DNA from 3 places in the Streptomyces sp. YJ-C3 genome. Region 3 is predicted to be linked to each of the others. Evidence: predicted binding sites of a transcription regulator. Region 3 holds the regulator's gene; each other region holds the start of a gene.

Evidence for each region. The regulator HrcA, encoded in region 3, represses chaperone genes, less so after heat shock. The targets are predictions, from matches to a motif close to TTNGCACTCNGNNNNNCNGAGTGCNAA.
Region 1: groES (co-chaperone GroES) is a predicted target of HrcA. The motif match lies at 2,687-2,713, and genes of this name have one in related genera.
Region 2: groL (chaperonin GroEL) is a predicted target of HrcA. The motif match lies at 5,818-5,844, and genes of this name have one in related genera.

The regions. Positions count from the first base shown of each region.
Region 1 is NZ_CM132685.1:8,105,676-8,115,086, forward strand. It holds gene ACVHNB_RS36530 (SDR family NAD(P)-dependent oxidoreductase) at 1-371, shown strand, start outside; gene groL (chaperonin GroEL) at 499-2,121, opposite strand; gene groES (co-chaperone GroES) at 2,234-2,542, opposite strand; gene ACVHNB_RS36545 (hypothetical protein) at 2,911-3,198, shown strand; gene ACVHNB_RS36550 (hypothetical protein) at 3,195-3,530, shown strand; gene ACVHNB_RS36555 (polysaccharide deacetylase family protein) at 3,521-4,396, opposite strand; gene ACVHNB_RS36560 (polysaccharide deacetylase family protein) at 4,393-5,346, opposite strand; gene ACVHNB_RS36565 (class I SAM-dependent methyltransferase) at 5,438-6,643, shown strand; gene ACVHNB_RS36570 (RNA polymerase sigma factor) at 6,683-7,882, opposite strand; gene ACVHNB_RS36575 (YciI family protein) at 7,992-8,348, opposite strand; gene ACVHNB_RS36580 (class I SAM-dependent methyltransferase) at 8,539-9,123, shown strand; gene ACVHNB_RS36585 (LCP family protein) at 9,155-9,411, opposite strand, start outside.
Region 2 is NZ_CM132685.1:8,495,021-8,504,431, forward strand. It holds gene ACVHNB_RS38475 (PTS transporter subunit EIIC) at 1-1,357, shown strand, start outside; gene ACVHNB_RS38480 (hypothetical protein) at 1,447-2,496, opposite strand; gene ACVHNB_RS38485 (hypothetical protein) at 2,561-2,737, shown strand; gene ACVHNB_RS38490 (hypothetical protein) at 2,874-3,161, shown strand; gene ACVHNB_RS38495 (DUF6215 domain-containing protein) at 3,140-3,874, opposite strand; gene groL (chaperonin GroEL) at 4,064-5,689, opposite strand; gene ACVHNB_RS38505 (cold-shock protein) at 5,998-6,204, opposite strand; gene ACVHNB_RS38510 (MoaD/ThiS family protein) at 6,637-6,912, opposite strand; gene thrC (threonine synthase) at 6,951-8,249, opposite strand; SAM riboswitch class I at 8,268-8,423, opposite strand; gene ACVHNB_RS38520 (glucosyl-3-phosphoglycerate synthase) at 8,603-9,411, shown strand, end outside.
Region 3 is NZ_CM132685.1:7,489,625-7,499,035, reverse strand. It holds gene ACVHNB_RS33920 (DUF3097 domain-containing protein) at 1-714, opposite strand, end outside; gene ACVHNB_RS33915 (MBL fold metallo-hydrolase) at 749-1,498, opposite strand; gene hrcA (heat-inducible transcriptional repressor HrcA) at 1,629-2,645, shown strand; gene dnaJ (molecular chaperone DnaJ) at 2,646-3,782, shown strand; gene ACVHNB_RS33900 (nitronate monooxygenase) at 3,895-4,968, shown strand; gene ACVHNB_RS33895 (16S rRNA (uracil(1498)-N(3))-methyltransferase) at 4,965-5,711, shown strand; gene ACVHNB_RS33890 (hypothetical protein) at 5,857-6,444, shown strand; gene ACVHNB_RS33885 (S41 family peptidase) at 6,507-9,411, shown strand, end outside.

The DNA.
Region 1 (9,411 bases), 620 kb from region 3:
ACGTCGCGTCGGTCGCGGCGTTCGTGCCGCGCGGCACGTACGGGGCGTCGAAGGCGTGGGTCGTGCAGTTCACCCAGGGCGCGGCGAAGGACCTGGCGGGCAGCGGGGTACGGCTGATGGCGCTGTGCCCGGGCTTCGTCCGTACGGAGTTCCACCAGCGGGCCGGGATGGGCACGGGCAACATCCCGAAGTGGATGTGGCTGGACGCCGACAAGCTGGTGGCGGCGGCGCTCACCGATCTGTCCCGCGGCAGGTCCCTGTCGATCCCGGATCCGCGGTACAAGGCGCTGATGGGCGTGGTGAAGGTGACGCCGCGCGCGCTGCTGGGCGGGATCACGTCGAAGACGGGGCGCAAGTACGGGCCGCAGTAGTCGCCGGGTGCGGGTCCGCTGTGGCCGGTCGCGCCGTTCCCGTCGAAACCGCATCAGGAAAACGCCGAGGCCCGGCTCCCTGCGACAGGGAGCCGGGCCTCGGTTCAGGTCAGCTCGGCGGAGCGCCTCAGTGCGAGTGACCGTGGCCGTGACCGGCCTCGGGCTCCTCCTCGGCCGGCTTCTCGACGACCAGGGTCTCGGTCGTCAGGAGCAGGGAGGCGATGGACGCGGCGTTCTCCAGGGCGGAGCGCGTGACCTTGACCGGGTCGATGACGCCGGCCTTGACCAGGTCGCCGTACTCACCGGTCGCGGCGTTGTAGCCGGAGCCCTTCTCGAGCTCGGCGACCTTGGAGACGATCACGTAGCCCTCGAGGCCCGCGTTCTCGGCGATCCAGCGCAGCGGCTCGACGGCGGCGCGGCGGACGACGGCGACACCGGTGGCCTCGTCGCCCTCCTTGCCGAGGGAGCCCTCCAGGACCTTGACGGCGTGGACGAGCGCGGAGCCACCACCGGAGACGATGCCCTCCTCGACCGCGGCGCGGGTCGCGGAGATGGCGTCCTCCAGACGGTGCTTCTTCTCCTTGAGCTCGACCTCGGTCGCGGCACCGACCTTGATGACGCAGACGCCGCCGGCGAGCTTCGCGAGGCGCTCCTGGAGCTTCTCGCGGTCCCAGTCGGAGTCCGTGTTCTCGATCTCGGCCTTGATCTGGTTGACGCGGCCGTCGACGTCGGCCTTGTTGCCGCCACCGTCGACGATCGTGGTGTCGTCCTTGGTGATGGTCACGCGGCGCGCGGAGCCGAGGACGTCCAGACCGGCCTGGTCGAGCTTGAGGCCGACCTCTTCGGCGATGACGGTGGCACCGGTGAGGGTGGCCATGTCCTGGAGCATCGCCTTGCGGCGGTCACCGAAGCCGGGGGCCTTCACGGCGACGGCGTTGAACGTGCCGCGGATCTTGTTCACGACCAGGGTCGACAGGGCCTCGCCCTCGACGTCCTCGGCGATGATCAGCAGCGGCTTCGAGCCACCGGCCTGGATGACCTTCTCCAGGAGCGGGAGCAGGTCCTGGATGGACCCGATCTTGCCCTGGTGGATCAGGATGTACGGGTCGTCGAGGACGGCCTCCATACGCTCCTGGTCGGTGACGAAGTACGGGGACAGGTAGCCCTTGTCGAAGGCCATGCCCTCGGTGAAGTCGAGCTCCAGGCCGAAGGTGTTGGACTCCTCGACGGTGATGACACCGTCCTTGCCGACCTTGTCCATCGCCTCGGCGATGAGCTCGCCGACCTGGGCGTCCTGGGCGGACAGACCGGCGACGGCGGCGATGTCGGACTTCTCGTCGATCGGGCGGGCGGTCGCGAGGAGGTCCTCGGACACGGCCTTCACCGCGGCGTCGATGCCCTTCTTCAGGGCGGCCGGGGAGGCGCCGGCGGCGACGTTGCGCAGGCCTTCCTTGACGAGGGCCTGGGCCAGCACGGTGGCGGTGGTCGTACCGTCACCCGCGATGTCGTTGGTCTTGGTCGCCACCTCCTTCACCAGCTGGGCGCCGAGGTTCTCGTACGGGTCCTCGACCTCGACCTCACGGGCGATGGTCACACCGTCGTTGGTGATGGTGGGGGCGCCGAACTTCTTGTCGATGACGACGTTGCGGCCCTTGGGGCCGATCGTCACCTTGACCGTGTCGGCAAGCTTGTTGACGCCGCGCTCGAGGGCGCGACGGGCGTCCTCGTCGAACTTCAGGATCTTCGCCATGGGAGCGGTTCAGCCCTCTCGAAAACTGGAGTAATGACACTGCGCCCCTCGCCGCCCGGCTTGAGCAGGGTGACCAGGGGCGCAGCTCTTCAAAGCATTCGCTTCGAGGTGATTACTTCTCGACGATCGCGAGCACGTCGCGAGCCGAGAGGACGAGGTACTCCTCGCCGTTGTACTTGACCTCGGTGCCGCCGTACTTGCTGTACAGCACGATGTCGCCGGTCTTCACGTCGAGCGGCAGGCGCTCGCCGTTCTCGAAGCGGCCCGGGCCCACGGCGAGGACGACGCCCTCCTGGGGCTTCTCCTTCGCGGTGTCCGGGATGACCAGGCCAGAGGCCGTGGTCTGCTCGGCGTCGAGCGGCTGGACCACAATGCGGTCCTCGAGCGGCTTGATGGCAACCTTGGAGCTGGCGGTCGTCACGATCCGACCTCCCCCTTCGGAGATCTCACGGGGTTAACTGTCTGAGGTGGCGACCAGGTGGATCCGTCGTCGCGGGTGCCGGACCTGCCCGTCGCTGTTGGCACTCTCCGGTGGGGAGTGCCAGAGCCGAGACTATGACCGCGATTAGCACTCGGTCAAGCGGACTGCTAATCGACTCCGGCGCGGCGGGGGATTTCGAACGGAGCTGCGCCCCGATCCGGCCATGCGCCGCGGGGGATTCCCCGCGTTGCCGAGTGCGGCTCCGCCGTGACCGCTCGCGCCGTTCCCCGCGCTCCTTCGGGGCACGGGTCGGTCTCGATTGGGGAACGCGGGCGGTGGAGTCGCCGGTTCCGTACGAGGGTGCGGGCATGGCCGGTCAGCATCGCAAATCCCTCGTGGGCGACATCGCCCTGGCTGTCTTCGTGCTGTTCGTGGACGCGCTCGCGTACGCCGTCACCACGATCTGGCAGTTCGCCGCCCACGTCCGCCCCGCCCAGGAGGCGTGGTCGTGGACCTACCTGGGTCTCGCCGTCCTGATCGCGGCGTCGGCCTTCGCCTTCGGCGGGCGCGCGGGGCTGCCGGTCACCGCGGGGGCGCAGCTCCTCGCGGGCGCCTTCCTGGGCCTCGCGGCACTGGCCCGGCTGGCCTCGGCGTGAGCGCGCAGGCGCGGCAGGACGACGACGCGTTCACCGGTGGCTGCGTGGTGGCCTTCGTGGTGTTCCTGGAGATCGGCTACGCCCTGCTCGCGGGCTTCTCCCTGATGCTGCACGGGATGGCCCGGTCGTCCTACGACCCGAAGTCGGGGGGCCCGCCGCCGGCCACGGACTGGACCGAGGTGTGGTGGTGGGGCGGCGGCGCCGCCATGACCCTGCTGTTCGGCGCCGCGCTGCTGTGGCTGCGGCGCCCGTACGCCGGCGCGGTCCAGCTGTTCGCCGCCGCCTGGACGGTGACCCTGGCGGTCGCCGCCTGGCAGCGGGCTCAGACGTAGTCCTCCAGCCGTCCCACGGTGAACCCCTGCTCCTGGATGCGCCGCAGCATCCGCGTCGTCATCTCGGTCAGCGTCGTGCCCTTGAGGTCGGACGGGCCGCGGAAGTGGGTCAGGATGATGTCGCCGGGGCGCAGGCGGTCGCCGTCGGCGTAGCGCAGGTCGTTGATCTGCATCGAGGCGCGCCACAGGACGATCGCGTCGATGCCGCACGCGCCGGCCGCCCGCAGCGTGTCCGCGTCGTAGTTGCCGTAGGGCGGGCGGAGCAGGCGCGGGGCGGTGCCGAAGCGGCCCTTGAGGCGGTCCTGCTGGCCGCAGATCTCCGCGTGCTGCTCCACGTAGCCGAGGCCGGGCAGGAAGGGGTGCGTGAGGGTGTGGTTCTCCACTCCCGCGCCGAGCGCCCGCAGTTGGCCGAAGTGGTCGTAGCCGGGACCCGCGACGGAGTGCGTGAGGAACATCGAGATCGGCAGCCGCAGGTCACGGACCATGTCGACGAAGCGGGAGTCCTTCTCCGCGCCGTCGTCGAAGGTGAGGAAGACGACCTTGTCCTTGGTCGGGACGCGGTCGATGACCGGGGGGACCTTTCCCGGCGCCCGGGGCGGGAGCACCCGCTGGGCGGGGGGGCCCGGCGCCGGGGCCAGCGGGGCCGGCAGGCCCCAGCGGCGATGGGCGCCCGGGGCCGCCGGGCCCGCGGCGCCGGCCGCCGGACGCGGATGGTGCCGGACCTTCTGCGCGGCCTTCCTGCCCATCCGCTCGATCGGGTCGACGGACTGCGCGCACCCGGTGAGCAGCGCGGCGGCCAGGGCGCAGGCGATGGCCCGCCGCACCCCGGCCGCCCGAACGGCCGCCCCCGCCCAGGGAGTTGTCACAGGTAGTCCTCCAGGCGGGCCACCGCGTACCCCTTGTCGGTGACGTACTTCAGGAACTTGCGGATCATGTCGGGCATGGTGCCCTTCCAGTCCGAGCGTCCCCGGAAATGCGTGAGGATGATGTCGCCCGGATGGATGTCCCGGTCCCACTCGCGGTAGTCCATCCGGTCCACGAACGCCTCGGCGTTCCAGATCGGCGCGTACGTGATGCCGCAGGCCTTGGCGGCCTTCAGGGTGTCCTGGTTGTAGTTGCCGAACGGGGGCCGGAAGAGGGTGGGCCGCTTGCCGTACTTCTTCTCGATGACGTCCTGCATGCCGCAGATCTCGTGCTTCTGCCGCGCGTAGGACAGGCCCGGCAGGTACGGGTGGTGCAGCGTGTGGTTGTTGAGGGTGACACCCAGGCTCTGGGCCCGCTTGAAGTAGGCGTAGTCGGGCTTGACCTCGGCATCGGTCAGGAAGGCCGTGTACGGGATCTTGAGGTCGCTCATCATCTTCAGGAACTGCGGGTCCTTGTCGGCCCCGTCGTCGATGGTGAGGAAGACGACCTTGTCCTTGGTGGGGATCGTGGTGAAGACGGGGGGCAGGCCGAGCTCGGCCTGGTCGTCGACCTCGAAGCCCTTGCGCGGCTTGATGACGGGCTTCTTCGCGGGCGGCTTCGGCGCGGCGAGCGGCACCTTCGCCACGCCCCAGCGCCTGGCCGCGGCGGCCCGCTGCGCCTGCTGGACCTTGAGCTTGGTGGCGTACGAGTCGAGGGCGCGGGCCGGCGGCGCGTTCAGGCCCTGCTGCCCGGGCGCCGGCCGCACCGCCTCGCCGCCCGAACCGGAGGCACAGCCGGTGGCCAGCGCGGCGGCGGCGAGAGCGGCGGCCGTGACGCGGAACGCCGCCCGCTTCCCGGGTCGCGCGGGGGTCACCTTTGCGGCGGTTTCTTCGTTTTGTCGTACTAGTTGCATGGCGCCGGATCTTTGCAGCTCAAGGCCCTGATCAGGGGCCGACACCGCCGCCGGGCGCGCACCGTCCTCCGACTGGCCCACAATGGGCCGGGTGAGCTCCTTCTCGACCCCCGACGACTTCTCCGCCCTCCTGTCCCCCGAGGGCCGGGCCCTGCTCGAAGAACTGCGCGACCACGACCCGGCGCAGGAGCTCGCGCTCGCCACCCGGCTGCGCCGCGAGCACCCGGCCGAGCTCGTCTCGGCGGCGCTCGCCCAGGCCCGGCTGCGGCAGCGCGCGGTGGCGAAGTTCGGGCCCGAGGACGCGGCCCGCATGTACTTCACGGCGAACGGGGTCGAGCAGGCGACCCGGACCGGCGTCGCCACGCACCGGGCCGAGTCCTTCCGGGCCCTCGGCGTCCGGTCCGTCGCCGACCTGTGCTGCGGCATCGGCGGCGACGCGATCGCGCTGGCCCGCGCGGGGATCGCGGTGCTCGCCGTCGACCGGGACCCGGGGACGTGCGCCGTGGCCCGGGCCAACGCCGAGGCGCTCGGGCTCGCCGGCCTCATCGAGGTGCGCGAGGCGGATGTGACACAGGTCGACACCTCCGCGTACGACGCCGTGTTCGTGGACCCCGCGCGCCGCTCCACGAAGCGGGGGCGGATCTTCGACCCCGAGGCCTACTCCCCTCCGCTGTCCTGGGCCGTCACCGCCGCGCTCTCGGCCCCGCGCGCCGCGCTGAAGATCGCCCCCGGCATCCCGCACGAGGCGATCCCGGCCGAGGCCGACGCCGAGTGGATCTCGGACCGGGGTGACGTGAAGGAGGCCGTGCTGTGGTTCGGCACGGAGCCCGGGAGAATGCGGGCCACTCTGCTCCCCGGGCCGCGGGAGCTGGCCGGGAGCGGGCTGCCGGACCCCGAAGTGCGTGCCGTGGGGCGGTACTTGTACGAACCCGACGGCGCCGTCATCCGCGCGCATCTCGTCGCCGAGGTGGCGAAGGAGGTCGGCGGCGGGCTCATCGACGAGACCATCGCGTACGTCACCGCGGACGAGCTGCACCCGACGCCGTACGCCACCGCGTACGAGATCACCGACCGGCTTCCCTTCAACGTGAAGAAGTTGAAGGCGCTGCTGCGGGAGCGGGAGGTCGGGGTGCTGACCGTGAAGAAGCGCGGGTCGGCCGTCGAGCCGGAGGAACTGCGGCGCAAGGCGATGCCGAAGCCCTTCGGGAAGCGGGCGGCGACGGTGTTCCTGACCCGCGTCGCCGGGGCCCCCACCATGCTGGTGGGGCAGCCGGGAACGAGCCCCTCCGGCGATTGAGGAGCGGGTCCGGGCCAGAGCCCCCGTGCCCGCCGCGGATCAGCCGTCGGCACGGCCGAGCAAGAACTCCCGCTCCCGTTCGTTGCGGGCCAGCCCGGCCGCCCGCAGGAACTCCGCCCGCGCCTCCTCCCCCCGCCCCAGCCGCTCCAGCAGATCGCCCCGCACACTCGGCAACAAGTGGTAGTCCCGCAGCGCCGGTTCACCGGCGATCGCGTCCACGATCGCCAGTCCCGCCGCCGGGCCCTGTGCCATGGACACCGCCACCGCCCGGTTCAGCTCGACCACCGGTGACGGGGCGCGGACCGCGAGGAGGGCGTAGAGGGCCGCGATCTGGGCCCAGTCGGTCTCCTCGTACACGTGGGCCCGGGCGTGGCACGCGGCGATCGCGGCCTGCAGCGCGTACGGGCCGGGACCGCCGGAGGCCGCCGCGTCCGCCCGGCCGAGCGCGGCGAACCCGCGCCGGATCAGCGTCATGTCCCAGCGCGACCGGTTCTGGTCCTTGAGCAGCACGGGCCCCCCGCCGGCCGCCGTCCGGGCGGCCGCGCGGGAGGACTGCAGCTCCAACAGGGCCGCCAGACCGTGCACTTCGGGCTCCTTGGGCATCAGCGACTGGAGCACCCGGGCCAGCCGCAGCGCGTCCTCGCACAGCCCCGGCCGCAGATGGTCCTCCCCGGCCGTGGCCGCGTACCCCTCGTTGAAGATGAGGTAGATGACCTCCAGGACCGAGCCGAGCCGGGCCTCGCGGTCGGGGCCGTAGGGCACCTCGAAGGCGACGTTGCGGGTGGCGAGGGTGCGCTTGGCGCGGACGATGCGCTGGGCCACGGTCGGCTCGGGGGCGAGGACCGCGCGGGCGATCTCGGCGGTGGTCAGACCGCCGAGCAGGCGCAGCGTGAGCGCGACCCGGGCCTCGGCGGACAGCACCGGGTGGCAGCTCATGAAGACGAGGCGCAGCAGGTCGTCGTCGATGTCGTCCGGGTCGGCGGCGGCCGGTGCCTCGTACGCGAACTCCGTCGCCCGGCCGACCTCTTCGAGCTTGCGCGCGTAGTTCTCGCGGCGGCGCACCAGGTCGACGGCGCGGCGCCTGGCGACGGCGGTGAGCCAGGCGCCGGGGCGGTCCGGGACGCCGGTGTCCGGCCACTGCTCCAGGGCGGCGACCAGCGCGTCCTGCGCCAGCTCCTCCGCTATGCCGACGTCGCGCACGACGCGGGTCACGGCGGCGATGATGCGCGGCGCCTCCATGCGGAAGACCGTCTCGATGGCGCGGGTCGCGGCGGCGTCCGGGCGGGCCGTGGAGCGTTGCTCTGTCACAGCCCACCATCAGACACCGGCCGGGGCCCGCGGCCAAGGCTCAGCCGCCGACGATCTCCCGGACCTCGGAGGTGACGGTCCAGTGCTCCTCGTGGACCCGCAGGAACCGCTTGGTCCACTCCAGGACCTCGGCCTCGTCCTTCGCCTGGATGATCGCGTAGCCGCCGATGACCTCCTTGGACTCGGTGAAGGGGCCGTCGGTGACGGTGATGTCGCCCTTCTCGTAGTGCACGCGCTTGCCCTGCGCGGTCGGCGCCAGACCCGCCGTGTCGAGCAGCACGCCGGCCTTCGTCATCTCCTCGATGAGCGCGCCCATGCGCTGCATCAGCTCGTCGCTGGGGCCCTCGGCGGGGGCGTTGTTCTCGTCGATGCGGACCATCGTCAGGTAGCGGGGCATCGTCTTCTCCTCGTGGTGAACGGGTGGCCGCTGCCGGCCTCTCACCCTTGCGTCGAACAGGGGACGGCCGGATCGACACGGCCGCCGGATTTCTTCGAAGATTCTTTTCGGCCGTACGTTCCCGCAGGCCGGCGGGGTTGTCCAGGGCGCTTACGCCCCGCTCACCCCCGGCCTGCCAGGGTGCTCCCCCATGCCGTTCGACCACAACGACCACTACCACCGCCTGCTGCTGCGCCATCTGCCCCCGCGCGGCGGCACCGCGCTCGACGCCGGCTGCGGCACGGGCCGCTTCGCGCGCCGCCTCGTCGCGCACGGCTACCGGGTCGACGCGCTCGACGCGGACCCGGCGACGCTGGCCGCGGCGGAGGCGACCGGCGGCGGCCCGCACTACCGCCTGGCGGACGCCGCCACGACCGCCCTGCCGACGGCCCACTACGACGCGATCACCTGCCTGGCCGGCCTCCACCACATGCCGTTCGACACGGTGACCCGCTTCCGCGACGCCCTCGCGCCCGGCGGCCGCCTCCTCGTCCTCGGCTGCTCCGCGGGTGCCACGCCCCGGGACCTGGCCGCGGTCCCGGCGAACGCGGTGGCCCGGGCCGCGGTGTACGGCGCCGAGCGCGTCCGCGGCGTCCGCACACGCCCGCCCGGGGCCCCGGTCCGGCAGCCGGAGATGACACTGCCGCAGATCCGCACGGAGTCGGCCCGCCTGCTGCCCGGCAGCGAGGTGCGTCAACTGCTGTTCTGGCGGTACCTGTTGACGTACACGCACTGACGCACGCGGGCAGATCCGTACGGGACGGCCCTCAGCGCAGCGACTTCCACAGCTTCCCCGCCTCCGGCTCGTCCGCCACCACCCGGTTCACGTCCGACGGCGCGCGCACGACCGGCATCATCACCGTCTTCACGGAGTCGGCCGGCAGATCGCCCAGACTGCGTGCCAGGCCGGTCAGTTCGGAGAGCGAGTCGAGTCCGGTGTCCGCGGTGAGGCTGCCGGTGGCCGCGTCGGCGACGTTGTAGAGGCGGGCCGGATCGGTCAGCAGGCCGCTGTCCGAGACCTGGC
Region 2 (9,411 bases), 1.0 Mb from region 3:
TGTCATGGGCGTGGTCGAGGACGAGACCTACCAGATCGTCCTCGGCCCGGGGAAGGTCGCCCGGGTCACCCCCGAGTTCGAGGCGCTCGTCGAGGAGGGGAAGGCGGCCGCCCCCGAGCCGCACGTGGTCACGGCGGACGAACTGGCCGCCCAGGGCGCCGAGTTGAGGGCGGCGCAGAAGGCGAAGAACGCCACGCCGTTCAAGCTCTTCCTGCGCCGCATCGCCAACATCTTCGTGCCGCTGATCCCGGCCCTGATCGGCTGCGGCATCATCGCCGGCATCAACGGCCTGCTGATCAACCTGGAGTGGCTGCCCGGCATCACCCCGGCCCTCGCCGCGATCGCCTCCGGCTTCATGGCGCTCATCGCCGTCTTCGTCGGCTACAACACGGCGAAGGAGTTCGGCGGCACCCCGATCCTCGGCGGCGCGGTCGCCGCGATCATCGTGTACGCGGGCGTCGCGAACATCTCGGCGTTCGGCCAGAAGCTCTCCCCCGGCCAGGGCGGCGTCCTCGGCGCGCTGGGCGCGGCGGTCCTCGCCGTCTACATCGAGAAGTGGTGCCGCACGTGGGTGCCCGAGGCGATCGACGTCCTGGTCACCCCCACCCTCACGGTCCTGATCTCCGGCCTGGTCACGATCTTCGGCCTGATGTACGTCGCCGGTGAGATCTCCACCGGCATCGGCACGGCGGCCAACTGGCTCCTGGACAACACCGGCGCGTTCGCCGGCCTGGCCCTCGGCGGCCTCTTCCTGCCGCTGGTCATGCTGGGCCTGCACCAGGCCCTCATCCCGATCCACACCACGCTGATCGAGCAGCAGGGCTACACGGTCCTGCTCCCGATCCTGGCGATGGCGGGCGCCGGCCAGGTCGGCTGCGCGATCGCGGTCTTCAAGCGCCTCAAGCACAACAAGTCGATCCGCACCACCATCAAGTCGGCGCTCCCCGCAGGCTTCCTGGGTGTCGGCGAACCCCTCATCTACGGTGTCTCGCTCCCGCTGGGCCGCCCGTTCATCACGGCGTGCGTCGGCGGCGCGGCGGGCGGCGCGTTCATCGGCTTCTTCTCGATGATCGGCGACAAGGTCGGCTCGACGGCCATCGGCCCGTCCGGCTGGGCGCTGTTCCCCCTCCTCGACGGCAACAAGGGTCTGGGCACCACGATCGCCGTCTACGGCGGCGGCCTGCTGGTCGGCTACGTCGTCGGCTTCCTCGCGACGTACTTCTTCGGCTTCAGCAAGCAGATGCTGGTGGAGCTGAACGCGGACTCCCAGGAGACAACCCCGGGCGGGTCCCCGGCGGCCCGCGCCGAGCAGACACCGGCCGGCCCGGCACAGCCGAAGGAACCGGCGAAGATCTGACACCTCGCGTACGAGGAGGGGCGGCATCCCGAGGTCACGGGGTGCCGCCCCTCCTCGTACCCGTCCGCCACCGGGGCCCGGCGGCGGCCTCACACCGCGACGACGGCCCCGTACTCCTTGAACGCCCGCAGGACCAGGGCCAGTTGACGGGGCTCGGCACCGAGCCGTACCTCGCTCCCGTCCGCCCCGTCCGTGAACACGGCGACGTACCAGCCGCGCGACACCGTCTCCCCGTCGCCGGCCCGTACCCGGCGTATCTCCGTCAGCCGCAGCTGCCCGACCGGCACGTCCCGGGCCGCGAACCGGCCCGGCCCGCCGTGCGGCACCACGGCCGCCGGCTGCCCGCCGCCCAGGACGAGGTGCGTGCCGAAACCGTCCGGGTTGTACGCGGTGTCGTCCAGGAAGGCGGCCCGCACGAACACCTCCCGGTCGTCCGGCGGGGGCGGCGCCGCCCCGAAGTCCGCCGGGGCCCACAGCCGCGCCGCCCGCCATATCGGCACGCACAGCGCCCCGGTGACCACGAGACCCACGTACAGGGCGGGCTCCTGCCACAGCGTCGTCGGGCGGAAGTAGCTCAGGGGGATCAGCCAGGCCGCGCTGAGCACCGCCAGCACCACGAACCCCACGGGCGAGGGCCGCACCTCGTCGTGCGGCCGCCGCCGGAACCGGAACCGCAGCGCCGCCACCGCCGCCACGCCCGCCCCGGCGCAGCCGAGCGCCACCACCGCCGCAGCGACCTCGCCGCCGTCCGGCACGGCCAGGTCGGCCGTGTGCCCGGCCCCCGTCACCTGGCGCACCTTCCGCTGCCAGTAGACGAGTTCGACCCGCTGTCCCGGCTGGAAGGCGGCGGCGTCATCGCTGGAGACATTGAGCCGCCCGAACGGCTTGCCGTCCCGGAAGTACAGCCAGCTGTCCCCGCCCGACCTGCTGTGCCCCACCACGGTCCGCCCGACGACGGCGGGCTCCCGGAACCGGCACCCGGCCGACTCCGCGAAGGGCGCACCGGCCCGGCACGGCCCGGCCGCCTTCCAGGCCCGCTCCTCGGCAACCGTCCCCGACACCTTCGTGGCCACCGCCCCCGCAGCGGCCGCCAGCACCACGGCCACCAACAGCAGCCATCCGAATCCCCTCCGCACCACCCGCGCCATCCTGAGCTCCCCCCGCTCCGCTCTTCGCCCGCAACTCCCGTACCAGAATGCCCTCATGGACGATGACCGCGTCTTCATACGCAGCGGTGGGGGCACCAGCCGCTCCGTCCACAACCCGCGCAACCCCATCGGACTGGCCCTGGTCACCGGCTCGCTGCTGGTCGCGGCGCCGACCACTGAGTCACCGCCCGCGGCACCGACACGGGCTTCTGCCTCCACGCCTACGCCCTGAGCAGCCCGAAGACGCGGGGCTACGACGCCCTGGACTTCATCGTCGACGACGGTGTTCTGCCCCACCGCCGGCTGAGCGCCGCCGCCCGCCCCGCGCTCCACATGCGACCGCGCCCGCCCTCCCGCATCCTGGCCCCATGGCTGAGAGCACCCTTTCCAAGATCTCCTGGACCGAGTTCCGCCCCGACCAGCGGCGGCTGGCCACCGGCGCCGCGCTGACCGGCATCGGCATGCTCACCGCCGCCGCGGGCATCGGCGTACTGGTCTACGAGCTGGCGCGCGCGGGCCGCACCTGGACCGGCAGCTGGGACGTCCCGCCCGCCGAGCTGGCGCAGCGCGCGTTCCGGCAGGCCCAGACGGCGGCGACGAGCGCGTCCCGGGCGGGCCGTGACGCGTGGGCCAGTTACGAGGAGGGCGCGTCCTGAGGCAGCGTCGTCCCTGAGTCGAAGCCGGGCACCACCGGGAGCACGTGCTCCGCGACCTCGAGGAGCACGGTCCGGTCCGGGTAGCCGCCGCCGTTGCGCCACACCGCCAGCTCGTAGGAGCCGCCGCGGTTCTTCGGGTCGAGCGCCACGGTGAGCGCCTCGGCCGGTACCCCCTGCGTGCTCTCGGCGTCCGAGCCGTCGAGCCGGAAGCGGATGCCCAGGGTCTGCGTCGAGTAGAAGACCGCGGCGCGGCGCAACACCTTCTGCGCGTGCACGTCACGGCCGAGGAACGCCACGGACTCCGCGTCCACCGGCAGCTTGTCGTACGTCGCCGAGAGCGTCACCGTGTACGTCTCGAACTCGATCCGCGCCGACCGGTACGGGATCTTGCTGCTGCCCGAGCCGATCGACCCGTCGCCGCTGCCGCTCGCGCTCTTGGGGACCTCGCCGGGCGTCCCCAGCCAGGTGGCGAGCTCGCTCTGGTTCAGCGCCTTGCACAGCTGGGCCCCGTACACCCGGCCGGCCGCCTTGTCGCCCTTCTCCGGCGCCCCGCCCGAGCAGGCGGCGGCCTCCGGCGCACCGCCCTGGTCGGACGCCGAGTCCCGCGCGATCGCCCAGAACCCCACGGCGAGCGCCCCCACCAGCGCGACGGCCGAGATGGCCTGCCCCCACGCGTTCATGCTCTTTTCCGGCACACCGTCACTGTCGGCCATGTCCCCCACCTGCCGTGATTGCGCACTACTCCCCAGTACGCGCCCGGGGACAGTAACCCGTGACGATCAAGGGAACAAGAGGATTCCTGTGCGGAACCCGGGAACGGGGAAACGCCCGAGGGCGGCACCCCCTCGTGAAGAGGAGATGCCGCCCTCGGGACGAACAGACCGGCTGAACCGTGAGACGGCTCAGAAGTCCATGTCACCGCCCGGCATGCCGCCCGGAGCGCCCGCGGCAGCGGCCTTCTCCGGCTTGTCGGCGATGACGGCCTCGGTGGTGAGGAACAGCGCGGCGATCGACGCGGCGTTCTGCAGCGCGGAGCGCGTCACCTTCGCCGGGTCGAGGATGCCCTCGGCGATCATGTCGACGTACTCGCCCGTGGCGGCGTTCAGACCGTGGCCGACGGCCAGGTTCCGCACCTTCTCCACGACGACGCCACCCTCAAGGCCACCGTTGACGGCGATCTGCTTGAGCGGGGCCTCCAGGGCGAGCTTCACGGCGTTGGCGCCGGTCGCCTCGTCACCCTCGAGCTCCAGCTTCTCGAAGACCGCGGAGGCCTGCAGCAGGGCCACGCCACCACCGGCGACGATGCCCTCCTCGACGGCCGCCTTCGCGTTGCGAACGGCGTCCTCGATGCGGTGCTTGCGCTCCTTGAGCTCGACCTCGGTCGCGGCACCGGCCTTGATGACCGCAACACCGCCGGCGAGCTTCGCCAGGCGCTCCTGCAGCTTCTCGCGGTCGTAGTCGCTGTCCGAGTTCTCGATCTCGGCACGGATCTGGTTGACGCGGCCCTGGACCTGGTCGCTGTCACCGGAGCCGTCGACGATCGTCGTCTCGTCCTTGGTGATGACGACCTTGCGGGCGCGGCCGAGCAGGTCGAGACCGGCGTTCTCCAGCTTGAGGCCGACCTCCTCGGAGATGACGGTGCCACCGGTGAGGATGGCGATGTCGCCGAGCATGGCCTTGCGGCGGTCACCGAAGCCCGGGGCCTTGACGGCGACGGACTTGAAGGTGCCACGAATCTTGTTGACGACCAGGGTCGACAGGGCCTCGCCCTCGACGTCCTCGGCGATGATCAGCAGCGGCTTGCCGGACTGCATGACCTTCTCGAGCAGCGGAAGGAGGTCCTTCACGTTGCCGATCTTCGAGTTGACGATGAGGATGTACGGGTCGTCGAGCGACGCCTCCATACGCTCCATGTCGGTGGCGAAGTACGCCGAGATGTAGCCCTTGTCGAAGCGCATACCCTCGGTGAGCTCCAGCTCCAGACCGAAGGTCTGGGACTCCTCGACGGTGATGACGCCTTCCTTGCCGACCTTGTCCATGGCCTCGGCGATGAGCTCGCCGATCTGGGTGTCGGCGGCGGAGATGGAGGCCGTGGAAGCGATCTGCTCCTTGGTCTCGACATCCTTGGCCTGCTCAAGGAGAGCGGCGGAGACGGCCTCGACGGCCTTCTCGATGCCCCGCTTGAGGGCCATCGGGTTGGCACCGGCGGCCACGTTGCGCAGACCCTCGCGCACCAGGGCCTGGGCCAGGACGGTCGCGGTCGTCGTGCCGTCACCGGCGACGTCGTCCGTCTTCTTCGCGACCTCCTTGACCAGCTCGGCGCCGATCTTCTCGTACGGGTCCTCGAGCTCGATCTCCTTGGCGATGGACACACCATCGTTGGTGATCGTGGGGGCGCCCCACTTCTTCTCGAGGACGACGTTGCGACCCTTGGGGCCCAGGGTCACCTTGACGGCGTCGGCGAGCTGGTTCATGCCGCGCTCGAGGCCGCGCCGTGCCTCCTCGTCGAACGCGATGATCTTGGCCATGTGAAGTGGTCCTCCCGGACGGGGTGGAAACGCAAACGGACCGTGCTGGTGCCCGCGACGGACGGCCCTTGAGCCTTGTGGTTCCTTGCCCCACCCGGCTCCCGGACCTCACCGACCCGATCCAAGTTCTGTCACTCTCACTCGGAGAGTGCTAACGCCAATGATTAGCACTCGACCCCTGCGAGTGCAAGCGGCTACCACAGATCCCCGACGCCCGCCCCCGGTGCCCGCACAGCACGAAGGGCCCGTACCCCCTGGCGGGGACACGGACCCTTCGCTCGTACGAAGCCTGTCAGTCGTGACGCGCTTCAGCCGGCGGCCAGGCGGACCATGTCGGCCTGCGGCCCCTTCTGGCCCTGCGAGATCTCGAATTCCACTCGCTGACCCTCTTCGAGGGTGCGGTAGCCGTCCATCTGAATCGCGCTGTAGTGGACGAATACATCCGCACCACCGTCGACCGCGATGAAGCCGTACCCCTTCTCCGCGTTGAACCACTTGACGGTGCCCTGAGCCATGCCTAACTCCCCTATTACTGGCCCTTGCGCGAGACCGCACTTCGCGGTCCCGGGTCAGACCTCACTCCCCAAAGGGTTTGGGGGTGTGCGCCGGAACGCGTCGACCGCGGCTGAATGTATCTGCCCAACTGCCGTCTGCAACAGGTCAATCGGACGAGAATTCTGGGCGCCCACGATCGGGGAAACCGGGCCAACTCACCGGATCCCAGGGCAAGTCGGGCCGCACAAATGCCATAAAGAGCTCGAAAGGGCCGGGCACTTTGGCTGCTTCTTGTCGCGGTTCGGGCGAGAACTCATATGCGCCCGTCATGCACCGGGCGGCAGAAGGAAGCGGCTTCCCCAACTGTACCGCGCTCAACCATGCAGAATTGCCCCCTCCGCTTCTCTCGCGGAGGGGGCAATTCACGTAACTCTGCGTGGAACAGGGAAAGATCAGCCGCCGGCGACGGCGGGAATGATCGAGACCCCGGCGCCGTCCGGCGTCGCCGTCTCCAGCCCCTGCTCGAAGCGGACGTCGTCGTCGTTCACGTAGACGTTCACGAAGCGGCGCAGCTTGCCCTGGTCGTCGAGGACGCGGGCGGCGATCCCGGTGTGGTTCTTCTCCAGGTCGGTGATGACATCGGCGAGCGTGGCGCCCTCGGCGCTCACCTCGGCCTGGCCGCCGGTGTAGGTACGGAGAATGGTGGGGATCCGGACGTTGACGCTCATGATGGGTGACTCCCGTTGCTGCTGGGTCGGATGGTGGCTCAGTGGGCGGCGAGACCGGCGTCGCGGAACGCCTCCAGGCTCGGCCGGATCGTCGCGGTCGCCTGCGATGAATCGGCGACGGCGTCGAGCGTCTTGAGCCCGTCACCCGTGTTCAGCACGACCGTGGTCAGGGACGGGTCGATCAGCCCGGCCTCGATGAGCTTCTTGGTGACACCGAGCGTCACGCCGCCCGCCGTCTCCGCGAAGATGCCCTCCGTCTGCGCGAGCAGCTTGATCGCCTCGACGACCTGCTCGTCGTTCACGTCCTCCACGGCACCGCCCGTGCGGCGCGCGATGTCCAGGACGTACGGCCCGTCGGCCGGGTTGCCGATGGCCAGCGACTTGGCGATGGTGTTCGGCTTCTGCGGGCGCACCACGTCGTGGCCGCCCTTGTACGCGACCGAGACCGGGGAGCAGCCCTCGGCCTGGGCGCCGAAGAGCTTGTACGGCTTGTCCTCGACGAGGCCGAGCTTGATCAGCTCCTGCAGCCCCTTGTCGATCTTCGTGAACTGCGAGCCGGACGCGATCGGGATGACCAGCTGGTCGGGCAGCTGCCAGCCGAGCTGCTCGCAGATCTCGTACGCGAGCGTCTTGGAGCCCTCGCCGTAGTACGGGCGCAGGTTCACGTTCACGAAGCCCCAGCCCTCGCCCAGCGGGTCGCCGATGAGCTCGGAGCAGAAACGGTTCACGTCGTCGTAGTTGCCCTCGATGGCGACGAGGTCACCGCCGTAGACACCGGCCATGACGACCTTGCCCTGCTCCAGGTCGTGCGGGATGAACACGCAGGAGCGGAAGCCGGCGCGGGCGGCCGCGGCGCCGACGGCGCCGGCCAGGTTGCCGGTGGAGGAGCAGGACAGTGTGGTGAAGCCGAAGGCGCGGGCGGCCTCGATGGCCTGCGCGACGACCCGGTCCTTGAAGGAGTGCGTGGGGTTGCCGGAGTCGTCCTTGACGAACAACCTGCCCTGCTCGACGCCGAGTTCACGGGCGAGGTTGTCGGCCTTGACCAGCTTGGTCCAGCCCGGGTTCAGGTTCGGCTTCTCGGCGACGTCGGCCGGGACGGGCAGCAGCGGGGCGTAGCGCCAGACGTTGGCCGGGCCCGCCTCGATCTGCTTGCGGAGTGCCTCGGGGTCGCCGACGGGCAGGTCGTACGCGACTTCCAGAGGCCCGAAACACTCGGCGCAGGCGAAGATCGGTCCGAGCGGGAACGTGGTGCCGCACTCGCGGCAGGAGAGGCCGGACGCGGGGCCGAGGTCGACGGTGTTCGCGGCGGTCGTGGTGGCGACAGTCTGTACAGCCATGAGAGGCGAGGCCCTTTCTCCTCATCTTCCTCGCGGCGCATCTCGCCACGAGACGGATTTGGCACCTTCCCTAGCCGGGAGCCTCGCGACGTCGACGATGACAGTCGTACGAGACCGGCTGGAGGGTTGCCGGGGCTTCAACGGGCCGTATCCCTCTGCCCCTCTGGATGAGCGGTATTCGATTGTGTGTCGCGCCCTGATACGCGCTGACACCGGGCGGCGACCCCGACATGCGATGGTCACCGGCCTTGTTCAAGACTGTAACCGACGGCCTGGACCCTTGAGATAGTCGTCCGAACCGCGAGATGGATCACATCGACCGATACCGCCCCGCCGATAAGGAGCCGCAGACCGTGCTGGAAGAAGTCGAGCGCTGGCTTGAGCGGCGCTCCTGGTCCGTGGCCGACCGCTCGTTGCACCAGCTCATCGCCGCGAAGCGCGCGTCCGGCCAGACGGTGAGCGTGGTGCTGCCCGCGCTCGACGAGGAGGAGACGGTCGGGGAGATCGTCGCCGTGATCCGGCGTGAGCTGATGACGGAGGCGGTGCCGCTCGTCGACGAGCTGGTGGTGGTGGACTCCGGGTCCACGGACCGCACCTCCGAGGTCGCCGCGGCGGCCGGGGCCCGCGTCGTGCACCGGGACACGGTCCTGCCGCGGATCCCGGTGCGGCCCGGCAAGGGCGAGGTGCTGTGGCGTTCACTTTTCGTGACGTCCGGCGACATCGTGTGTTTCGTCGACGCGGACCTCAAGGAGTTCTCGGCGGACTTCGTCTCCGGGATCGTCGGGCCGCTGCTGACCGACCCGGGCGTGGCCTTCGTGAAGGCGATGTACGACCGTCCGCTGGGCGGGGCCGCCGGGCAGGGCGGCCGTGTCACGGAGCTGATGGCGCGCCCGATCCTCAATCTGCACTGGCCCCGGCTGGCCGGATTCGTCCAGCCGCTGGGCGGCGAGTACGCGGCCCGCAGGTCGCTGCTGGAGCGGCTGCCGTTCCCCGTCGGGTACGGCGTGGAGCTCGGGCTGCTCGTGGACGCCCTGCACACCGTGGGCCTGGACGCGCTGGCCCAGGTCGACGTGGGGGTGCGCAAGCACCGGCACCAGGACGGGCAGGCGCTCGGGCGGATGGCCGCCGCGATCTACCGCACGGCGCAGCTGCGGCTGGCCCG
Region 3 (9,411 bases):
CGCCACCCGCCAGCCGAGGGCCCGGCACACACCCGTCTTCCAGTCCTGGCCGTGCGGGATCCGGGGCCAGGCCTCGATGCCCAGCGAGGCCGGCTTCACCGCCTCCCAGATGTCGATGTACGGGTGGCCGACCACCAGCGCGTGCTCGCTCGTGACCGACTGGGCGATGCGCCACTCCTTCGTACCGGGGACCAGGTGGTCGACCAGGACGCCCAGGCGCGCGTCCGCGCCCGGGTCGAACTCCGCCACGATCGCCGGCAGGTCGTCGACGCCCTCCAGGAACTCCACCGCCACGCCCTCGATGCGCAGGTCGTCGCCCCAGACCCGCTCGATCAGCTCGGCGTCGTGCTTGCCCTCCACATAGATGCGGCCCGCGCGGGCCACCCGGGCGCGGGCACCCGGCACCGCGACCGAGCCGGACGCCGTGCGCGTGGGGCGGACCGGTGCGGGAGCGACGGCCGAGGGGCGGACCAGGGTGACGGTCCTGCCCTCCAGCAGGAACCCGCGCGGCTCCATCGGGAACACCCGGAGCTTGCCGAAGCGGTCCTCCAGGGTCACCGTCGGACCCTGCGCCGTCTTCTCGACGCGGACGACCGCTCCGCAGAAGCCCGTGGTGACCTCCTCCACGACGAGGTCCGGCTCCGCCGGGACCTCGGGCGCGGGGTTGTTCCGCTTCTTCCAGGGAGGGGTCAGGTCGGGGGAGTACTGGCGCATTCGGCAGACGATAAGAGAAACCGCGGCGCTCGGCCTACGACACGCCGGAACGGGCCGCCAGTGTGGCGCGCTGCGCACGGACAAACTCCGCGTTCACGGCCGATCCGTGCCCCGGGACGTAGCGGGCGTCCTCGCCGCCCAGCGACAGCAGCCGGTCGAGCGCGGCCGGCCAGTGGCGCGGCGCCGCGTCCGGGCCCGCCTGGGGCTCGCCCGACTCCTCGACCAGGTCGCCGCAGAAGACGATCTCCGGCCCGTGCGGTGTCGCGGGCACCAGGACCGCCAGGTCGTGACCGGTGTGCGCCGGGCCGACGTTCGCGAGCAGCACCTGCAGGCCGCCGCCCAGGTCCAGCGTCCACTCGCCGCAGACCCGGTGGTGCGGGGTGACGAGGAGGTCGGCCGCCTCGGCCGCCGCGTCGGCGTCCAGACCGTGGCGTACGGCGTCGGCGCGCAGCCCGTCGGCGCTGCCCGCGAACACGGTGTCGATGCCCACGGCCCCGTAGACCTCGACGCCCGCGAACGCCGCCGTGCCGAGCACATGGTCGAAGTGCGGGTGGGTGAGCGCGATGTGCGTCACTCTCCCGTGTGTTCCCAGGAGGCGCCGGGTGTCCGCGCGCAGCCGGGCGCCTTCACGGAGTGAGGATCCCGTGTCGATCAACAGGGCCGCGCCGTCGCCCACGACGAGTCCGGTCGTGCAGTCCCAGCCGGGCAGCCGGACCCGCCCCACGTGCGGCGCCAGTTCCTCCCAGCCCGCCGACTTCCAGTCGATGCCCGTGGTGGTCTCCATGGTTCGACGCTAGCGGCCTTGCCGGGCCCGTACCCACCGGCCGTACACTGAGCCGGGGACGATTGGCACTCGCGGACAGGGAGTGCCAAAACGGAAAGATCGCAGAGTCAGTTGCTGGAGGTGCGCGCCGATGCTCAGTGAACGCAGGCTCGAAGTGCTGCGCGCCATCGTCCAGGACTACGTCGGCACCGAGGAGCCGGTCGGCTCCAAGGCGCTGACCGAGCGGCACAGCCTGGGCGTCTCCCCGGCGACCGTGCGCAACGACATGGCCGCCCTGGAGGACGAGGGGTTCATCGCCCAGCCGCACACCAGTGCCGGGCGCATCCCCACCGACAAGGGGTACCGCCTCTTCGTCGACAAGCTCACCGCGGTGAAGCCGATGACCGCGCCCGAGCGGCGCGCCATCCAGAACTTCCTGGAGGGCGCCGTCGACCTCGACGACGTCGTCGGCCGGACCGTGCGGCTGCTCGCGCAGCTGACCCGGCAGGTCGCGGTCGTCCAGTACCCGTCCCTGACCCGGTCCACCGTGCGCCACGTCGAGCTGCTGTCGCTCGCGCCCGCCCGTCTGATGCTCGTGCTGATCACGGACACCGGGCGCGTGGAGCAGCGGATGATCGACTGCCCGGCGCCGTTCGGCGAATCGTCTCTGGCGGATCTGCGGGCGCGGCTCAACAGCCGGGTCGCGGGCCGCCGGTTCGCCGATGTGCCGCAGCTGGTGCAGGACCTGCCGGAGGCCTTCGAGACGGAGGACCGCGGTACGGTCGCGACGGTGCTCTCCACTCTGCTGGAGACGCTCGTCGAGGAGACCGAGGAGCGGCTGATGATCGGCGGCACCGCCAATCTCACCCGCTTCGGACATGACTTTCCCCTCACCATCCGGCCCGTCCTCGAGGCGCTGGAGGAGCAGGTCGTGCTCCTCAAGTTGCTTGGTGAGCAGGGTGATTCGGGCATGGCCGTACGGATCGGTCACGAGAACGCCCACGAGGGACTCAACTCCACGTCCGTCGTGTCGGTCGGCTACGGTTCGGGCGGCGAGGCAGTCGCCAAGCTCGGCGTGGTCGGACCGACCCGCATGGATTACCCGGGAACGATGGGAGCAGTACGCGCAGTGGCACGTTACGTCGGACAGATCCTGGCGGAGTCGTAAGTGGCCACGGACTACTACGCCGTACTCGGCGTGCGCCGCGACGCTTCCCAGGACGAGATCAAGAAGGCTTTTCGGAGGCTCGCGCGCGAGCTGCACCCGGACGTGAATCCGGATCCGAAGACCCAGGAGCGGTTCAAGGAGATCAACGCCGCCTACGAGGTGCTCTCCGACCCGCAGAAGAAGCAGGTCTACGACCTCGGGGGCGACCCCCTGTCGCAGGCCGGCGGAGGCGGCGCCGGAGGCTTCGGCGCCGGCGGGTTCGGGAACTTCTCGGACATCATGGACGCGTTCTTCGGGACCGCGTCGCAGCGTGGCCCGCGGTCGCGCACGCGCCGCGGCCAGGACGCCATGATCCGGCTCGAGATCGAGCTGGACGAGGCCGCCTTCGGGACCACCAAGGACATCCAGGTCGACACGGCCGTCGTCTGTACGACCTGCAGCGGCGAGGGCGCCGCGCCGGGTACCTCCGCGCAGACCTGCGACATGTGCCGCGGGCGCGGCGAGGTCTCGCAGGTCACGCGGTCCTTCCTCGGCCAGGTCATGACGTCCCGCCCCTGCCCGCAGTGCCAGGGCTTCGGCACCGTCGTGCCGACGCCGTGCCCCGAGTGCGCCGGTGACGGCCGCATCCGGTCGCGGCGCACGATGACCGTGAAGATCCCGGCCGGTGTGGACAACGGGACGCGGATCCAGCTCGCGGGCGAGGGCGAGGTCGGCCCCGGCGGCGGCCCCGCCGGTGACCTGTACGTGGAGATCCACGAGCTGCCGCACCCGGTCTTCCAGCGGCGCGGCGACGATCTGCACTGCACCGTGACCATCCCGATGACCGCGGCGGCCCTCGGCACCAAGGTGCCGCTGGAGACGCTCGACGGCATGGAGGAGATCGACATCCGGCCCGGCACCCAGTCCGGCCAGTCGGTCCCGCTGCACGGGCGCGGCATCACGCATCTGCGCGGCGGCGGCCGCGGCGACCTCATCGTGCACGTCGAGGTCATGACGCCGCAGAAGCTCGACCCCGAGCAGGAGCGGCTGCTGCGCGAGCTCGCCAAGCTGCGCGGCGAGGAGCGGCCCACCGGCCAGTTCCAGCCCGGCCAGCAGGGGCTGTTCTCACGGCTGAAGGACGCGTTCAACGGGCGGTGAGCCGTTGGCGGGAGGGGCCCGGGGGTGAACACCCCCGGGCCCCTTTTGCGTGGCACATGCCAGGCGGAACCTCCGATTCGGTCGTCTGACGCGTACGTGGCACGATGCGGTCATGTCCTCCGCACTGACCGATCTCTGCCCCTGTCCGATCGTGCAGGCCCCGATGGCGGGCGGCGCGTCCTGTCCCGAGCTCGTGGCCGCCGTGTCCGAGGCGGGCGGGCTCGGGTTCCTCGCCGCCGGGTACAAGACGGCCGACGGCATGTACCAGGAGATCAAGCAGGTGCGGGGGCTGACCGCCCGGCCCTTCGGCGTCAATCTGTTCATGCCGCAGCCGGAGTACGCGGACCCCGCCGCGGTCGACGTCTACCGCCACCAGCTCACCGGCGAGGCGGGCTGGTACCAGACCCCGCTCGGCGACCCCGACAGCGGACGCGACGACGGCTACGACGCCAAGCTCGCCATCCTCGTCGACGACCCGGTGCCGCTCGTCACCTTCACGTTCGGCTGCCCCACCCGCGAGGTGATCGACTCGCTGCGCGCCGTGGGCACGCTCACCGCCGTCACCGTGACGACGGTGGAGGAGGCGTTCGCCGCGCAGTGGGCGGGCGCCGACGCCGTGTGCGTCCAGGGCATCGAGGCCGGCGGCCACCAGGGCACGCACCGGGACAACCCCGAGACCGACGGCAGCGGCGTCGGCCTGCTCTCGTTGATCGCGCAGGTGCGCGAAGCGGTACAGCTGCCGATCATCGCGGCCGGCGGAATCATGCGGGGCACCCAGATCGCCGCCGTGCTCGCCGCGGGCGCCGACCTCGCCCAGCTGGGCACGGCGTTCCTCGTGACCCCCGAGTCGGGCGCGCCCGCACTGCACAAGCAGGCCATGACCGACCCGCTGTTCACCCGGACCGAGCTGACCCGGGCGTTCTCCGGGCGGCCCGCGCGCGGCCTCGTCAACCGGTTCCTGCGCGAGCACGGCCCGTACGCGCCCGCCGCGTACCCGGAGGTCCACCACATGACGTCGCCGCTGCGCAAGGCCGCCGCCAAGGCCGGTGACCCGCAGGCCATGGCGCTGTGGGCCGGGCAGGGACACAGACTCGCCCGGGAGCTCCCGGCCGGGCAGCTCGTCGAGGTGCTCGCCGCCGAACTCGACGCCGCCAGGGCCACGCTCGGGCAGCGGGGTGCCGCGTGACGGCGCCGGTGTTCGTCGTCGACGGCCCGGTGCCGGGCGACCGCACGTACGTACTGGACGGTGCCGAGGGGCGGCACGCCGTCTCCGTGAAGCGGCTGCGGGCCGGGGAGACCGTCGTGCTGACGGACGGGCTCGGGTCGTGGAGCGAGGGCGTCGTCGCCGCGGCCGAGGGCAAGGACCGGCTGGTCGTCGAGGTCGGGCCGGTGCACGTCGAGGCCGAGGAAGGGCCGCGGATCACCGTCGTACAGGCGCTGCCCAAGGGCGACCGGGGCGAGCTCGCCGTCGAGACCATGACGGAGACCGGCGTCGACGCGATCGTGCCGTGGGCGGCCTCGCGGTGCATCACGCAGTGGCGCGGCGAGCGCGGGGCCAAGGCGCTGGGCAAGTGGCGGGCCACCGCGCGCGAGGCCGGCAAGCAGTCGCGCCGGGTGCGCTTCCCCGAGGTCGCGGACGCCGCGTCCACCAAGGAGGTCGCGGCGCTGCTCGACGCGGCGGACCTGGCGGTCGTGCTGCACGAGGACCGCGACGCGCAGAGCACCGCGCTGGCCTCGGCGCAGCTTCCGGCGGCCGGCGAGATCGTGCTCGTCGTCGGCCCCGAAGGGGGAGTGTCGCCGGAGGAGCTGAAGGTGTTCGGCGACGCCGGGGCGCGGGCGTTCCGGCTCGGGCGCAGTGTGCTGCGGACGTCCACGGCCGGGACCGCGGCGGTCGCGTTGCTGCTGGGGCGGACGGGACGCTGGGGCTGACCGCCGCCGACCGCGTCCTGGCTTCAACCTGTCTTACCCTCCCGTCGTGGACGGTGGCATCCTGCCGTGCATGGGGGCATTGAGTAGGATCAATGGCAATTTGCGCCGGTTACGGAACCCGCGAGGGCTGGCGGTGGCCGGGTGCGTGGCGGCCGTCGTCGCCGCGGGGGTCGCGTGCGAGCCCGTCAACGGCGACCTCAGCCCGTCCACGGCCGCCAGCACCACCGACCAGGAGGCCACCGAGGAGCTGAACCGGCAGCACGCCGACGTGGCCTGGCTCAGCTGCTCCGCGGTGACCGACGAGAGCTCCGGATCCAGTGCCTCGACGCCGACCTCGGTCGAGGTGAACTGCACGGGCAAGACCCGGAAGGGCGAGGACATCACGGTCAAAGGGGCCGTGCACGAGGTCGTCTCCGGGAAGTGCGTCCGCGGCGATCTGACCGCGCGCGTCGAGAACAAGGTGTGGTTCCACGTCTACGTCCTCGGCAACTGCACGGAGAGCAGCGGCAGTTCGACTCCACCGCCGGACGAGTACACTCCGCCGCCGGACGACCAGTGGCCTTCCTCGTCGCACGACGAGAAGCCGCCGCAGGACGACGACAAACCGCCGCAGGACGACGAGAACCCGCCCTCCCACGAGCCGGAGCCCGGCGTCACGACGACCGTGACCGAGACCGAGACGGTCACCGTCGAGCCCCCCGACTCCGGTCACTCGCAGGACCAGGGCAAGTGACCACCGCGGAAAGCGATCAAAAGGGCTGACGGGCGACGTGTCCCAAATTTAGGGTGGGCGGGGTGACGATCCCTGCCTACCTACGGTTCCCGCACCTGCACGGCGAGTCGGTGGTCTTCACCGCCGAGGACGACGTGTGGGCCGCTCCCCTCGACGGCGGCCGCGCCTGGCGCATCAGCGCCGACAACGTACCGGTCGGCCACCCCCGGATCTCCCCGGACGGGACGACCGTCGCCTGGGCGTCGCGGCGCGACGGCGCGCCCGAGGTGCACATCGCCCCGATCGACGGAGGACCCGCCAAACGCCTCACGTACTGGGGAAGCTGGACCACCGCCGTGCGGGGCTGGACCCCCGACGGACGGGTTCTCGCCACCACCACGCACGGGCAGGCCTCGCTGCGCCGCAGCTGGGCCCGGGCGGTGCCGCTGGACGGCGGCCCCGCCGAGACCCTGCCCTACGGGCCGGTGGGCGGTGTCGCGTACGGGCCGGACGGCCAGGTGGTGCTGCTGTCCGCGCCGATGGGCCGGGAGGCCGCCTGGTGGAAGCGGTACCGGGGCGGCACCGCGGGCAAGCTGTGGATCGACCGGGCCGCCGAGGACACGGGGGAAGCCGGCCGCTTCGAACGGCTCCACGCCGACCTCGACGGGAACATCGAGTACCCGATGTGGGTGGGGGAGCGCGTCGCGTTCCTGTCCGACCACGAGGGCGTCGGGGCGCTCTACTCCTCCCTCGCCGACGGGTCCGACCTGCGGCGGCACACGCCCGTCGACGGGTTCTACGCACGGCACGCCACCACCGACGGGACCCGGGTCGTCCACGCGAGCGCCGGTGAGCTGTGGGTGGTCGACGACCTGGCGGCGGCCCGGCCGCGGCGGATCGACGTGCGGCTCGGCGGACAGCGGGTCGATCTGCAGCCGCACCCCGTCGACGCCACCCGCTGGTTCGGCGCCGCCTCGCCCGACCACACCGGACGCGGCAGCGCGGTCGCCGTGCGCGGCGCCGTGCACTGGGTGACCCACCGCGCGGGCCCGGCCCGCGCCCTCGCCGCGCAGCAGGGCGTACGGGCCAGGCTGCCGCACACGTTCCGCGTCGACGGCGAGGAACACGTGGTGTGGGTGACCGACGCCGAGGGCGACGACGCGCTGGAGTTCGCGCCCGCCACCGGCGCCGGGCCCGGCGCCACGCCCCGCCGGCTCGGCGCCGGGCGGCTCGGCCGGGTCCTCGGGCTGACCGTCTCGCCGGACGGCGGCCGGGCCGCCGTCGCCGCCCACGACGGGCGCGTCCTGCTCGTCGAGCGCGACAGCGGCGACGTACGGGAAGTGGACCGGAGCGAGGACGGGCACGCGACCGGGCTCGCCTTCTCGCCCGACTCGGCCTGGCTCGCCTGGTCCCACCCCGGGCCGCACGGCCTGCGCCAGCTCAAGCTCGCCAACACCGCCGACCTCGCCGTCACCGAGGCGACCCCGCTGCGCTTCCGGGACTACGCGCCCGCGTTCACCCTCGACGGCAGACATCTGGCGTTCCTGTCGGCCCGGTCCTTCGACCCGGTCTACGACGAGCACGCCTTCGACCTGGCGTTCGTGAGCGGCGCCCGGCCGCATCTGATCACCCTGGCCGCGACGACCCCCTCGCCCTTCGGGCCGCAGCGGCACGGCCGGCCGTTCGAACCGGCGGACAGTCCCGGCGCCGAGACCCCCGACAGCGAGGGCACGCCCGCCACCCGCGTCGACCTGGAAGGGCTCGTCGACCGCATCGTGCCGTTCCCCGTCGAGGCCGCCCGGTACTCGACCCTGCGCACCGCCAAGGACGGCGTGCTGTGGCTGCGGCACCCGGTGCGCGGCGTGCTCGGCGACTCCCGGGCCGACCGGAGCGCCCCCGACCCGAAGACCCGGCTGGAGCGCTACGACCTGGCGCAGCAGCGCATCGAGGAACTCGGCGCCGACGCCGACCACTTCGAGGTCACCGGCGACGGCAAGCGGCTGCTGCTGTGGACCGGCGAGGTGCTGAAGGTCGTGCCGAGCGACCGCAGGCCCGCGCACGACGACGACAGCGACACGAACATCACCGTCGACCTGGCCCGCATCAGCCAGACCGTCGACCCGGCCGCCGAATGGCGGCAGATGTACGAGGAGACCGGCCGCCTGATGCGCGACAACTTCTGGCGCCCCGACATGAACGGCGTGGACTGGACCGGGGTCCTCGACCGCTACCGGCCGGTCCTCGACCGGGTCGCCACGCACGACGACCTCGTCGACCTGCTGTGGGAGGTGCAGGGCGAGCTCGGCACCTCCCACGCGTACGTCCTGCCGGGCGGCGGGGGCGGCTCCGCCGCGCGCCGGCAGGGGCTGCTCGGGGCCGACATCTCCCGGCACGAGGACGGCCCGCAGGAATCGGCACAGTGGCGCGTGGACCGGGTGCTGCCGTCCGAGACGTCCGACCCGCGCGCCCGTTCCCCGCTCGCCGCGCCGGGTGTCGCGGTGCGCGCCGGGGACGCGATCGTGGCGGTGGGCGGACGGCCCGTCGACCCGGTGACCGGGCCCGGTCCGCTGCTCGTCGGCACGGCCGACAAGCCGGTCGAGCTGACCGTGTCGCCCGCCGGGGGCGGTGACCCGCGGCACGTGGTCGTGGTGCCGCTGTCCGACGAGGAGCCGCTGCGCTACCACGCGTGGGTCGCGGACCGGCGGGCGTACGTCCATGAGCGCTCGGGCGGACGGCTCGGGTATCTGCACGTGCCCGACATGCAGGCGCCCGGCTGGGCGCAGATCCACCGCGACCTGAGCGTGGAGGTCGCCCGCGAGGGCCTCGTCGTCGACGTCCGCGAGAACCGGGGCGGGCACACCTCGCAGCTCGTCGTGGAGAAGCTGGCGCGGCGGGTCGTCGGCTGGGACGTGCCCCGCGGCAGCCGCCCCTTCAGCTACCCGATGGACGCGCCGCGGGGCCCGGTCGTCGCCGTCGCCAACGAGTTCT